3 regions of the Robertmurraya sp. genome follow, and region 3 is predicted to be linked to each of the others. Evidence: riboswitches for the same ligand, from Rfam matches in the RefSeq annotation. Region 3 holds a riboswitch; each other region holds the start of a gene.
The links. Region 3 has a riboswitch for cyclic di-GMP ahead of ACGLXV_RS11565 (GGDEF domain-containing protein). Riboswitches for the same ligand answer to the same signal wherever they lie in the genome.
Positions count from the first base shown of each region.

Region 1: another riboswitch for cyclic di-GMP. It lies ahead of ACGLXV_RS19155 (sensor domain-containing protein); the one in region 3 lies ahead of ACGLXV_RS11565 (GGDEF domain-containing protein).
Region 2: another riboswitch for cyclic di-GMP. It lies ahead of ACGLXV_RS18615 (amidase); the one in region 3 lies ahead of ACGLXV_RS11565 (GGDEF domain-containing protein).

Region 1 is NZ_JAKFCQ010000152.1:11,856-16,061, forward strand. Features, by position in the region: gene ACGLXV_RS19140 (DUF6434 domain-containing protein) at 1-412, shown strand, start outside; partial or broken gene ACGLXV_RS19145 (IS1595 family transposase) at 448-1,332, opposite strand; gene ACGLXV_RS19150 (hypothetical protein) at 1,551-1,730, shown strand; cyclic di-GMP riboswitch class I at 1,863-1,955, shown strand; gene ACGLXV_RS19155 (sensor domain-containing protein) at 2,254-4,206, shown strand, end outside.
Region 2 is NZ_JAKFCQ010000149.1:24,912-29,117, reverse strand. Features, by position in the region: gene ACGLXV_RS18625 (DEAD/DEAH box helicase) at 138-1,577, shown strand; gene ACGLXV_RS18620 (YhfC family intramembrane metalloprotease) at 1,703-2,473, shown strand; cyclic di-GMP riboswitch class I at 2,521-2,609, shown strand; gene ACGLXV_RS18615 (amidase) at 2,653-3,522, shown strand; gene ACGLXV_RS18610 (LysR family transcriptional regulator) at 3,635-4,206, shown strand, end outside.
Region 3 is NZ_JAKFCQ010000084.1:47,783-51,988, reverse strand. Features, by position in the region: gene ACGLXV_RS11575 (ABC transporter ATP-binding protein) at 1-633, opposite strand, end outside; gene ACGLXV_RS11570 (M48 family metallopeptidase) at 808-1,515, shown strand; cyclic di-GMP riboswitch class I at 1,644-1,726, shown strand; gene ACGLXV_RS11565 (GGDEF domain-containing protein) at 1,788-2,864, shown strand; gene ACGLXV_RS11560 (bifunctional metallophosphatase/5'-nucleotidase) at 2,917-4,206, opposite strand, start outside.

The sequences.
Region 1 (4,206 bases), on a different contig from region 3:
GGAGATAAAAAAGCCTATCAGAAAATCAAGAGTAAATAAGAAGATAGAACCACAAACAGATTTAAGTCTGGATACAGTCATTACAGAAAACCATCGTTGTAGTCAAGATGTAAGAGCTTTTTTTAAGACAGTAATCCCGAAATTCCACTTTTCGACCTATATTCAAAACTACTTTAAAAATAGCGTTGGAAAGACGTATCGTGATGTTGTAAACGCTTGGTATGAGGAGGAGGAACGCAAGAAAGACCCTTCATACAAGAAAAAAATTGCACCTCAATTCGAATATAACCGATACATTCGTGATTATTTTGCAGACCCTAAAAATCAAGGAAAAAGTCGTGAAGAAGCGATAGAATCTTGGAATGAAATCAAGAAACTCCCAGGAAGCAACAAATACGAATCCAATAATTAACCTTTTAGCATTTCTATTGTTAAGTGATTTGATTTTTAGCAAGCAGAAACAAGCATATGTTTGACTCGTTCATCAAATGCTATTTGTTTACTCAATTCAAGCCAACGAAACCAATATAGGTAGTTATCCAAGTATTTTGTTGCTACTCCTTGAAACCTAACCATCCAATCTTCCAAGCGTTTATGAAAGTTATTGACGTGTTGAACGTGGTATATGCCCTTTTTGACATACCCTTCTTTGCTCACATTAACAGTTTCGTGTTTTAAACCCTTAATTAAAGCGAACTTCTTATAATTTGTAGCTGTATCTGTGCATAGCAAAGCAGAGGGGTCTATATATTCCCCAATTACGGTATCTATTTCTTCTGCTCGTACACGCCCACGACCAGCTTTTCGAGCTACTACATTACCATTACGGTCTTGGGCTACAACCACTGCGATTTTAAGATTGGAAATGCCTCTCTTTTGGTCTTTGCCACCACGCTCTTTCGGTTCTCTATGTGTTATTTTTCGTTTACCTTTCATAGACTCTTTTAAGAAGGTTTCGTCACTCTCAAAGCTGTTCAAATCCGAGACTACCTAATACGTTCAAGATTTTATGTCTCCAATAAAACGAAGTAGAAATGTGTATTTTAAGGCGTTCAGCGATTTTAGGTAGGGTATAACCTTCTACCATCATTTCAATATACTTCACCCATTTTTCAGGGTACCGAGAACCTGAAAAAGGTGTGTTTGTCATATCATTGAAAGATTTCCCACAATCCCCATACCAGAGGAAAAACGTGATTCCCTAATGGATTTCAATAGTTCGGTAATTTTGTCTGTTTCATCTGGAAATAAATCTTCTTTCATCGCATTAAACAGTGCCATTTTCTCTGACTTTGATAGTTCGCTGAACTCTTCATAGATGTCTAACCACATAGTTGAACGCCTATACGAAAACAGCCATTTGATAAACAATAAACAATAAACAAAGAAGTAAAAGAAGTGAATGTCACATCGAACGAGAACACAGGAAGAGCAATCTTTCTAAGTAAAGTGCTAGATTTAGAGAATCTGTAAAAATGTGACTTTAGTCCTTGTATGCGCTTTCATTAACTGATATTGTATAGGCATATAGATCTAGTGGAGGAATCAACATGAAATCACAAGAATTAATACAATGGGCCAAAGACGAATACGAATCAGCAAGAAAACAGTATATGAAAAATGGAGAAGATTATTGGTTTGGTCGTATGAACGCTTTTAAAGAAATGCTTGACCATCATCGTCTCGACCTTTCAGACACGTCTCTGTATTGTTGCAGAGTGATGAACTAACGACAATTTTAATTTAAAATATGTCGGAGAACGATCACTTGTTATGTTTAATCAGCTATAGACATTATTAGAATTTAACTGAATTTCCCACTTAAATAACTCAAATGTAAGACGATATACATAGTAAATAACCATCGATAATGGCAAACTTATTGAAAAATAAGGACGCAAAGCTACGGGTCTAAAGCTTTAGTTTAGTTTAGCAATGACGGCCGGGTTTCCGAAAAGGGTTGGAATAATTTTACGGGGCGTCTGATCCGTTCTATTAAAGTTCACCAATCTTTTTGGTGAGCTTTTTTACTAAATTCCTAAATCTTAAACTTTTCGAGAACTTTTACTAAATTTAATACTGGATAGGTGGGAAAATGGTTGTGGTTTTTTTTACCAACTTAGGATAAAATATAACTTTATTCATAGTTATTCATATAAAAAACCTATGAGAACAATAATAAGAAAAACGACTTATTACAAATATAGAATATAAAGCTTTTCATTAATTGAAATTAATCTAGAAGGTGTAGTCATGCAATGGTCCACTAATTATACATACCCAGTCTTATTTATATACTTTCTGATGATGTTTCTAACCATCTTTCTTGACCATATAATCATTCACAACTTATCCCTGGCTCTAAATATCCCTTCTTGGATATTTCAACTTATTTTGATGGTTATGTCTATAATTCCGTTATATATCTTTTTAGAGTATGTGAAGAAACAACAGTTAAAGTATTTTGGTTACCAAGTGGAAATCGAAAAGTATAAACTAACACTTGAAAATTCGACCATAGCTGCTTTTATCTATAAAGATAATGCTTTCCTTTACGTCAGTCCTGCTTTTGCTGAATTATTCGGTTATACACGAAAAGAAATCTATGAAAAACCAATAACCTCGTATGATTTGTTGTCTGAAGAATACCACGAAAAAGTGTCTATGAATGTCAAAGATAGGCTTGATGGTAAAAAGGTAAGTAGCCATTATCAAGTGAAAGCTAAAAGAAAGGATGGTATAGAACTCTACTTAGACCTTTATCCTTCTTTACAAGCCTTTAATGGGAAGAAAGTAGTTGTGGGAAGTGTCGTTAACGTCACAGAAAAGCGTCAAATCCAGAATGAGTTGGAAAAAAGTGAAAAAGTATTATCACAGGCCCAAAAGATAGCAGGCATTCTCTATTGGGAATTTGACAATGTGAACAATAAGTTAACTTGGAGCCCCCAGACTTACAAACTCTTTGGGTTGTCTCCAAATATCAATCCTACGTTTGAGTATTTATTGTCCAAAGTTCATTCTGAGGATCGAGATACTTTAATAAATAGTAGAGAAAAGGAAATTACAGGGGAAAACGTTACGAATATCTACCGCATAATATTAGATGATGGAAGTATAAGAACACTACATTCCATCTCTCAATGCCTTCTCGATGATAATGGACGACCCATTCAAACAATTGGAACGATGCAAGATATTACAGATCGCCTTGTAGAAGAAAATAAACTAGAACTAACTGAAAATCGCTATAAATCTCTGTTTGATAACAACTTAGATAGTGTGTTCTCACTAGATCTTGAAGGAAATATCATCACTGTTAACGAAATGGCCATTCGAACATTTGGGTATTCAAGGGAAGAAATGATTCAACAATACCCCCTTGATTTAATTGCGCCTGAATTTAGAAATGGGGCAGAACAATTATTTGTTCAAGTTTTGTCAGGTAAACCACAACGAATACAGATCCAAGCATTTCATAAAGAAGGCCGTAGGGTCGACCTGGATGTCACTGTAATGCCTATCATCGTTAAATCATTCGTAACGGGTGTATTTTGCATCTCAAAAGATGTTACCAAGCAAAAAGAACATATGAAAACCATTGAGCAACTGGCCTATAATGACTATTTAACAGGGTTACCAAACCGTAGAAAATTATTAGAACTTATGCATAGTCATATACAAGAAGCCAAAAACCATGGATCTATGATGGGGATCTTGTATATTGACTTAGATCGATTAAAATTCATTAATGACAATTTAGGGCATGACTTTGGTGATGCAATGATCATCGAAGCAGGAAACCGAATTTTAAGCTGTATAAGAAATGAAGATACACTTGCCCGAGTAGGGGGGGACGAATTTGTCCTGATTATTCCGAATATCAGCGAGTTTGATATTACTATTAACATAGCTAAAAGAATTATAGAGGCGTTTAAACCCGGATTTTATCTCGAAGAAAAATTATTTCGAACGACAGCTAGTATGGGAATTAGTGTTTTTCCTACTCACGGAGAAGATATTAACGAATTACTTCGCAAAGCCGATAAGGCTATGTACTATGTTAAAACAAGGAAAAAAAACGATTACAAAGTTTTTGAAGATTCCATGGTAGAGCAAGAAGAACGGAAATTCCTTATTCAAAATAGCATAGTGTCGTCTTTATCTAATGGAGACTTTTTTCTTGAGTATCAACCGAGAATAGATGTG
Region 2 (4,206 bases), on a different contig from region 3:
TTTTCCCTCTGTTCCTAAAGAAACATGTACATTTTAATGAATATGTGGTCAAATGAAATGTACTTTACATATTGGCTTAATAAAAAGAATACGTTCGGTAAAATTAGTATTGTAAAGAATTTTTGAAAAGAGGCTGTATGATGGATTTTACAGATTTCACCTTAAGTGAAGAAATATTGAGTACTTTAGCGAGCTTACAATATCAACAACCAACTGAAGTTCAAAGGAAGGTCATTCCGCTTGTGATAGAGGAGCGCGATGTGGTCGTAAAGTCACGTACAGGAAGTGGAAAAACAGCATCCTTTGCCATTCCGATTTGTGAAATGATCGATTGGGCAGAAAATAAACCACAAGCTCTCGTGCTTACCCCTACTCGAGAGTTAGCTGTACAGATAAAAGAAGATTTTATAAATATCGGCCGGTTAAAACGAATCAATGCAGTAGAAGTATACGGAAAGCAATCCTTTATGTATCAAAAAACGAAACTTAAGCAAAAAACTCATGTGGTTGTAGGGACACCAGGTCGACTGCTTGATCATATTCAAAAAGGGACCCTTGTGTTAGATCGTGTCCGATACCTAGTGATTGACGAAGCGGATGAAATGCTAAACATGGGCTTTATCGAACAAGTGGAGGCAATTATTGAAGAAATGCCAAAAAATCGAGTAACCATGCTCTTTTCAGCCACTCTTCCTGATACCATAAAAAAGCTAGCTCAAAACTATTTACACTCTCCTGTGGAGGTTGAGATTGAATCTTCAAGTACTTCAGAAGGATTAATTGAGCATTCATTATTTTGGGTGGAGGAAGATGAAAAACTTCAATTATTGCAAAATGTAACGATTATTGAAAACCCGGATAGCTGTATCATTTTTTGCCGGACAAAAGACCGTGTCGATATGGTCGTCGATCATCTAACGAAGCTTGGATATGATTGCGATAAAATACATGGTGGAATGATACAGGAAGATCGTCTAGATGTGATGAGTGAATTTAAACGGGGAGAGTTCCGCTATCTAATCGCAACCGATGTGGCAGCACGAGGAATTGATATCGAAAATATTTCACTCGTGGTGAACTTTGATATCCCATATGAAAAAGAGAGCTATGTGCATCGTACTGGAAGAACCGGGCGGGCGGGCTTGAAAGGAAAGGCTACTACTTTTGTGACAGATAGAGAAAAACGATTGTTAGAAGAGATAGAACAATTAATTGGTTTTTCTATTCCACAGAAGGTGAAACCTGCTTCGGGACAGTTGGAGAGATCACGACCTGCCTTTGAAAAGAAGATTAGTTCGGAACCGGAGATTAAGCAACTAAAAAGTGAAGAACTCAATAAGGATATCACCAAACTCTATTTTAATGGCGGCAAGAAAAAGAAGCTGCGCGCTGTTGATTTTGTAGGAACCATTTCAAAAATTGATGGTGTAACTGCAGAGGATATCGGAATTATCACGATTCTTGACACGGTCTCTTATGTAGAAATCCTAAATGGAAAAGGGTCACTTGTGTTGTCTGAAATGAAACATACAACGGTAAAAGGGAAACAATTAAAGGTTCATGTGGCAAGAAGATAAGAAGCACTTCCTAGAGGTGCTTTTTTTAATTGGGAAAAATGAACAAAATTCATTGACAGATTATTACTCTTACTTTAATATTATCATTATCAATAATGATAATAAAAAAACAAGGGGGATTTACGATGATAAGCAATGCAACGATCTCGAGCATGATTGCAGTTATTATATTTTCTATTCTTCTATTTGTTACTGCCATTCTTTTTACAAAAAAACAAGTAGGAATTTCTCTCAAGCCGTTAATAATAGGTAGCATCGGGTTTGTTATTATTACTCAAGTATTAGAGAAACTTCTTCATGTTGTCGTCATAACCAGTTTTCCAAACTATGTGGAACATCCATGGTTATTTGGATTATATGGCGGTTTTGCTGCAGGGATTTTTGAGGAAGTAGGACGCTATATTCTTTTTATTTGGCTATTAAAAAAATATCAGGATTACAAGGGTGGTCTATCCTTTGGGGTTGGCTGGGGTGGCATTGAAGCAGTAGTAATTGCTCTTTCAACGGTAGTGCCATTTCTTATCTTTGCAACCATGATCAATACAGGTACATTTGATTCATCTATCGGAGCTAGTCTTCCAAGTGATCAGGCAGCAACCATTAAAGAAACATTATTAAATCAGGGAGTTTCTCACTACTTATGGGCAATACCAGAACGCTTCTTTGCCCTCTTTATGCAAATCGCTTTCAGCTTACTTGTATTAGTTGCTGTTATCAAAAAGAAATTCCAATACGTATTGCTCGCTATAGTCGCTCATGCGGCGATTGATTTTCCTTTAGCTTTCTATCAAACTGGATACATTAAAAGCTTATGGATCATTGAGTTGTACATTGCCTTAATCGGAGTTCTATCTTTCTTTATAATAAAAAGATTAAGAAAATTATTGATTGGGTAAAAATACCTGAGGCAAAAGTCTGTTTTAATAAAGTATAATTAAAGAAAAACTGTAAAAGGCAAACTTTTCCGAAAGGGAAGGACGCAAAGCCGTGAGCCTAATCGCTTGTCATGCGAATGGTCGTCAGGTTGCCAGGTCTCATTTTGTGAGCCTCGGCTGGCAGAATGGGGGAACATGAAGTGAAAAAGCTCGTTGTATCAATGATTATTGTTTTGCTTTTTTCAATTGGAGGCTTTGGATCAAAAATGAGTGCATCAACAGTAGATCGCTCCACATGGCTTTGGAATCCGTGGGAAATTGTGAGTAATGAAACAGGAACCTTAAGCTTTCTTGAACAAAAGCAAATCAACAAAGTCTATGTACAATTCGATCGTGATATCCCTATGAATGTATACCGTAGCTTTATTACGAAGGCATCGGTAAAAGGGATAAAAGTATATGCTCTAGATGGAGCGCCGGGTTGGGTGGCACCAAAAGGCTACAGAAACCAAGATGCTCTTATGAATTGGTTAAAAACCTATCAAGCAGGGTCAACCGCTTCTCAAAAATTTACGGGGATTCATTTAGATGTAGAGCCCTACTTATATAGCGGTTGGAATACGAATAGAGCAGCTACTGTAAAAAGTTATCAAGAACTGATAACAAAAGCGAATACTTCAGCTGCAGGATTAAAACTACCACTTGAAGCGGACCTGCCATTCTGGTTTGATGAAGTTTCTTATAATAATACGTATGGTAAAGGAAATCTAGCGGAGTGGGTCATTACAAAAACGAATAGTGTAACGATTATGGCCTACCGTGATACAGCTCCTGCCATCATTGAAATCGTAAAAAATGAAGTTGCCTTTGCTGGGAAACATAATAAGACATTAGTAATCGGTGTAGAAACAGGTGCAACAGACGAAGGAGATATGATTTCTTTTTTTGAAGAAGGAGAAGCCTACATGAACGAGCAACTTGCTACTGTTGCCTCTCATTATGGAACAACTCTTGGATACAATGGAGTTGCTATCCACCATGTGGGAAGCTGGAAAACAATGAAACCATAAAGAACGCAAAAGCACTCAAAAGAGTGCTTTTTTGTTCATATTCAGTCCTTTTTCTTGTCTAAAAAACATCATATACTTTGTTTAAAGATTGGAAACAGGGAGGGCGCTGTTTATGAACCTGAAACATTTACAATATTTTCGTGTGCTAGCCAAAACGCAGCATTATACAAAAGCAGCAGCTCAGCTATATATCACACAACCAAGTCTTAGTCAGGCAATAGGCGAGCTTGAAAAAGAATTAAGTATAAAGTTATTTGAAAAGGTTGGTAGAAATATCAAGCTGTCAAAGTACGGCCAATATTTTTTAACCTATGTGGAAAACGGATTAGAGGAGCTTGAAAAGGGTGAAAGGAATCTTCAAAAGCTCACCAATGCCAATACGGGTATCATTGACTTAGCATTCATTTTTTCCTTAGGCGCTGATTTTGTCCCATCAATTATTCAGTCCTTTATGGAAGCAAATGAGGGCGGACAAGTGACGTTTTCGTGTATACAAGGAACAACACAGAATATCATCCAAGGCTTAAAGGAAGAAAATTATGACCTAGCTTTTTGTACGTATGCGGAACATGAACCAGAGATTGATTTTATTCCATTAATGAAGAGAGATATTGTAGTAATCACCCATAAAGATCATCCATTAGCATCAAAAGATTCCGTGGAATTAAAGGATATTGCTGAGGA
Region 3 (4,206 bases):
CCCATCAGCGACAATCCTTCCATCTTTAAATAGAAGAATCCGCTCTGCTGCATCATCCGCCTCCTGCAAATAGTGAGTAGAGAAAAGAATGGTCTTTCCTTGTTTGGCTAGAGAATTAATGGTTTGCCAAAACCGGTTTCTTGATGAGATATCCATGCCTACAGTCGGTTCGTCAAAAATGATGAGATCGGGATTTCCGGCAAGTGCAAGGGCAAAGCTAACTCGACGTTTTTGACCGCCTGATAATTTTTCTGCCTGTGTTTTTAGATCTTGCTCTGTTAGACCGGTTATTTCAATAAGTTCATCAAGTGAAAGGGGATTAGGATAATAGCTTCGTATAAGTGTGAGTATTTCGTGAACCTTTAAGCCAGGCATCATACTAACTTCCTGCATCATCACGCCAATTTTCTCACGTACGTTCTTTGCTTTTGGGGAAAGTCCAAAGATTTGGATGTTGCCTGCTGAGGGCTTAAGTAAACCTAAAATCATGGATATCGTAGTTGTTTTTCCTGCAGCATTCGGTCCTAAGATGGCCACTATTTCTCCTTTATTAATCGAAAAGTTGATATGGTTAACAGCCGTCTTTTGCTGGAAAGATTTTGATACATTAGTTAAGCGAATGACCTCGTTCATATTTGAACACCTCCTGATTTGATACTTTCATTGTATAATCATGGAAAAGGTGATTTTAGTAAGGGATGTCATGAAAATCACATGACAAATGTCATTTTTACAAAGGCTCTTGAGATCATATAGGGAATCATCATAAAATGGAGGGTATAGCATTTCGCAGATAAAGGTGATGACATGATACACAACTATTCAGGTGAAACGATCAGTTACAATATAAACTACAAAAAACGCAAGTCTATTGGAATTTCCGTTGATGTTTATGGAAATATTGAAGTCCAGGCTCCTAAAGGAACACCCAATGAGTATGTGCTTTTATTTATCGAAGAAAAATGGGACTGGATTCAAGAGAAGTCTAAGGAAATGAAGGCGCGAGCGCTTGGACCGCAGGAAAAGGTTTATGACCATGGCGAAAGTTTTCTTTATTTAGGAAACACCTACCCCATCCAAATCTTTCACGACGCAAATCTTACGCAGAATCATGTGAAGTTTGAAGAAAATAAACTGTTTATCTATGTAAAAGAGTTAGAGGAAGAAAAAATTAGACAGGCACTAAAGCGCTTCTACTATCAGCAATGTAAGACATTGGTAGAGAAGAGTATTAAGTCTTATCAAAGCAACTTTAAAATAAAGCCAAAGGTGGTCCGTATTAATGACAGCAATCGTACGTGGGGAACTTGTGATTCCAATCAGCAGTTAACTTTTAACTGGAAGCTTGCGATGGCACCCCAAAGGGTAATTGATTATGTGGTTGTGCACGAAATGTGCCATATGTTGCATTTAAATCATGATCGTTCTTTTTGGAGACTTGTTGGGAAAATTATGCCGGATTACAAGGAACAAGAAAATTGGCTAGCTTTTTCTAGTTGGAAAATGACAGTATAGTAAGGCGAGAGTCCTCATTTATGAAGGCTCTTTTTTTATGTCACCAATTGGTTGATTTTACAATTTGCAATCATATATCTATCCATCAATATTGCGAGTATAATAGTACTAAAGTAGTAATTATTCCAATTACGAAAAGGCAAATCTACTGAAAGGTAGAGACGCAAAACCGTGGGTCTAAGGTGAAAGCTAAGATTGCCAGGTTATCGAATACAGCCAGAGATGGCTTTCACGAAGTGCTAACATGCTACGTGAAATTGGAGGAAGATCAAATGAATAGAGAAGAGATGTTTGATAAAAGGTTACTTATTCGTGATATATTGAATACCCTATGGGTTATTATTGGACTGTATTTGTTAGGGACAGGTATACACTTTTTTCTTACTACTTATGATAAGTGGTTATTTTTTTTAGAAGTGATTTTATTTCCATTATTTAAATTTATCGCTGTCATGGCATGTGCAGAGCTGTTTATGAGTAAATTCCGGAAACACACGGAGTACTATATCATGATTGTAATTACTCTTTTTATTAGCATCATAATTATTAGTATTTACGATAAAGTAATTTTGATGGTTTTACTCATTACTCCTGTTCTGGTCTCATTGTTTTTCTATAATAAAAGAATCATTCGCTTTTCAGTGTTTATATCGATCCTCACTTTTTTATTCATTTATTTTTTTTATGAACCGGTACATGCTTCTATGGATACAGCAGATTTGATTATTATTATCTTAATTTTATTAGGGATTTCACTACTTATATACAGCCTCATGAAACATAGTGATCAAGTGATGAAAGAATTGTTAAAAACAACAAAAGAAAAAAATGATCTATTCTCTAAAAACATTCAAATGGAAAGGCTTTCCCGGTTAGATCCTGTTACGGAGTTATATAATCACAGGTCTTTTCATGAACAGTTGGATTCGATTGTTGGTTTACGTTCATCAGAGGAGTTAAACGTTCATGTAGCCGTCCTTGACATTGATAATTTCAAACAAATCAATGATACGTTCGGCCATAGAGCTGGAGACAGTGTCATTATAGAAGTCGCAAGGCAAATTAAATTTTTCTCTGTTGGCGATGACTTTCCTTCTAGGTACGGAGGAGAGGAATTTGGAATTATCACAATGGGAACGTCGGAAGAGGATTTTATTATAAGGGTGGAAAACATCCGGGAAAGTATTGCAAACACTAGTTTCCCTGAGCTCAAAGGGCGACACGTAACAATCAGTATTGGTGTACAAAAACTGTTGCCTGGAATGAACAAGGAAGATCTCTTTAAAGGGGCAGATACAGCACTTTATACAGCAAAGAGAACAGGGAAAAATAAAACGGTAGTTAATTAGGGCAGAATCAGGGAATGAAGAGTGACAATGGGGGCTAACCATTGTCACCTTTTTACGTTTGAATTACCTTCCAATTATCATTGACTGTAGCTTTTACTGTTCCATACTTGGAAAAATAATTAGCAAGCAGTTCAGTCATGTCGATTTGAATTTCTTTTATGACTTTCTTTCCCTTATACATAGAATAGTTCCCACCACCGGTAGCGCGGTAATTATTCATGACCACGTGATACTTTTGCTTCCGATCCAAAGTTTCACCATTCTTCATTAGAGAAACAATTCGTTCACCAACTGGTTTTCCAACATCAATTGTGTATTGAATTCCTTCCCACATATCGTAATTATAATGTTGAGGCTTAGGGTCGATGAATTGGGGATTTACTGCTATTTCTCCATTTTCGTTTACGATAAAATAAGTAGCGCTTTTTTCTAATCCATCCTTAATATCTTGTCCCGTTAGCTCTAATACCGTCAACGTATTTGGATAGATATAATTTGAAACAATATCCCTCATCGTTACGTTCGTTGGAAGGCCAATGGCATGATTGCTGAACAGAGCGGTGTTGGATATATCAACGTTACTTGCTTCCATTTGTACCTGGTTGATAAATTCTATAAAAGGGTGTTCTTTTATACGCGCAAGGAAAGGATCTTTTATGATCATATCGCCTTGAATACGTCCGATGGGTTGATCGAGCCAATTTTGCGTTTTCTCTTCGTAAGGTAGAATCAATCGTAATATTTCCTCATCTTCTTTCCACTCCTTAACCGGAACAAGAGAGGCTTTTTTAGAAAGACACTTCCATTTATGATCACGATCCAAAGTAAACTCTATATCAACCTGCCCCATACAAACTCCACTGTTTCCAGGTTGAACAATCGTAACACCGTTTAGCTCATCGGCCAATAAGCGGTGCTGATGTCCCGTTAATAACACATCAATGCCTTCTACTTCTTGGCATAGTTGATAGGCTTGGTTTTCACCTGTGACCGCTTCGGTTGGTTCTCCAGTTTTGAGGTTTCTTTCAAAGCCACCATGATAGGAAACAACGAAAAGATCAGGTTGTTCGTTTTCTTTGATATGAGGAATCCACTTTTTAGCACTTTCCACAGCATCCTCAAATTCTAATCCATCTATATGTTCTGCTTTCTCCCAGTTTGGGATATAAGGTGTTGTTAAACCTAAAATGGCCACCTTTATGCCTTCTGGAAGTATTTTAATGGTGTAGGGTTTGCCAAAGAAAGGTTCTTTTGTTTGATTGTTAAGTATATTGGCAGATAAAATGGGAAATTGAGCTTCAGAGACGCTTTGTTTTAATGTGGATAGGCCATAGTTGAACTC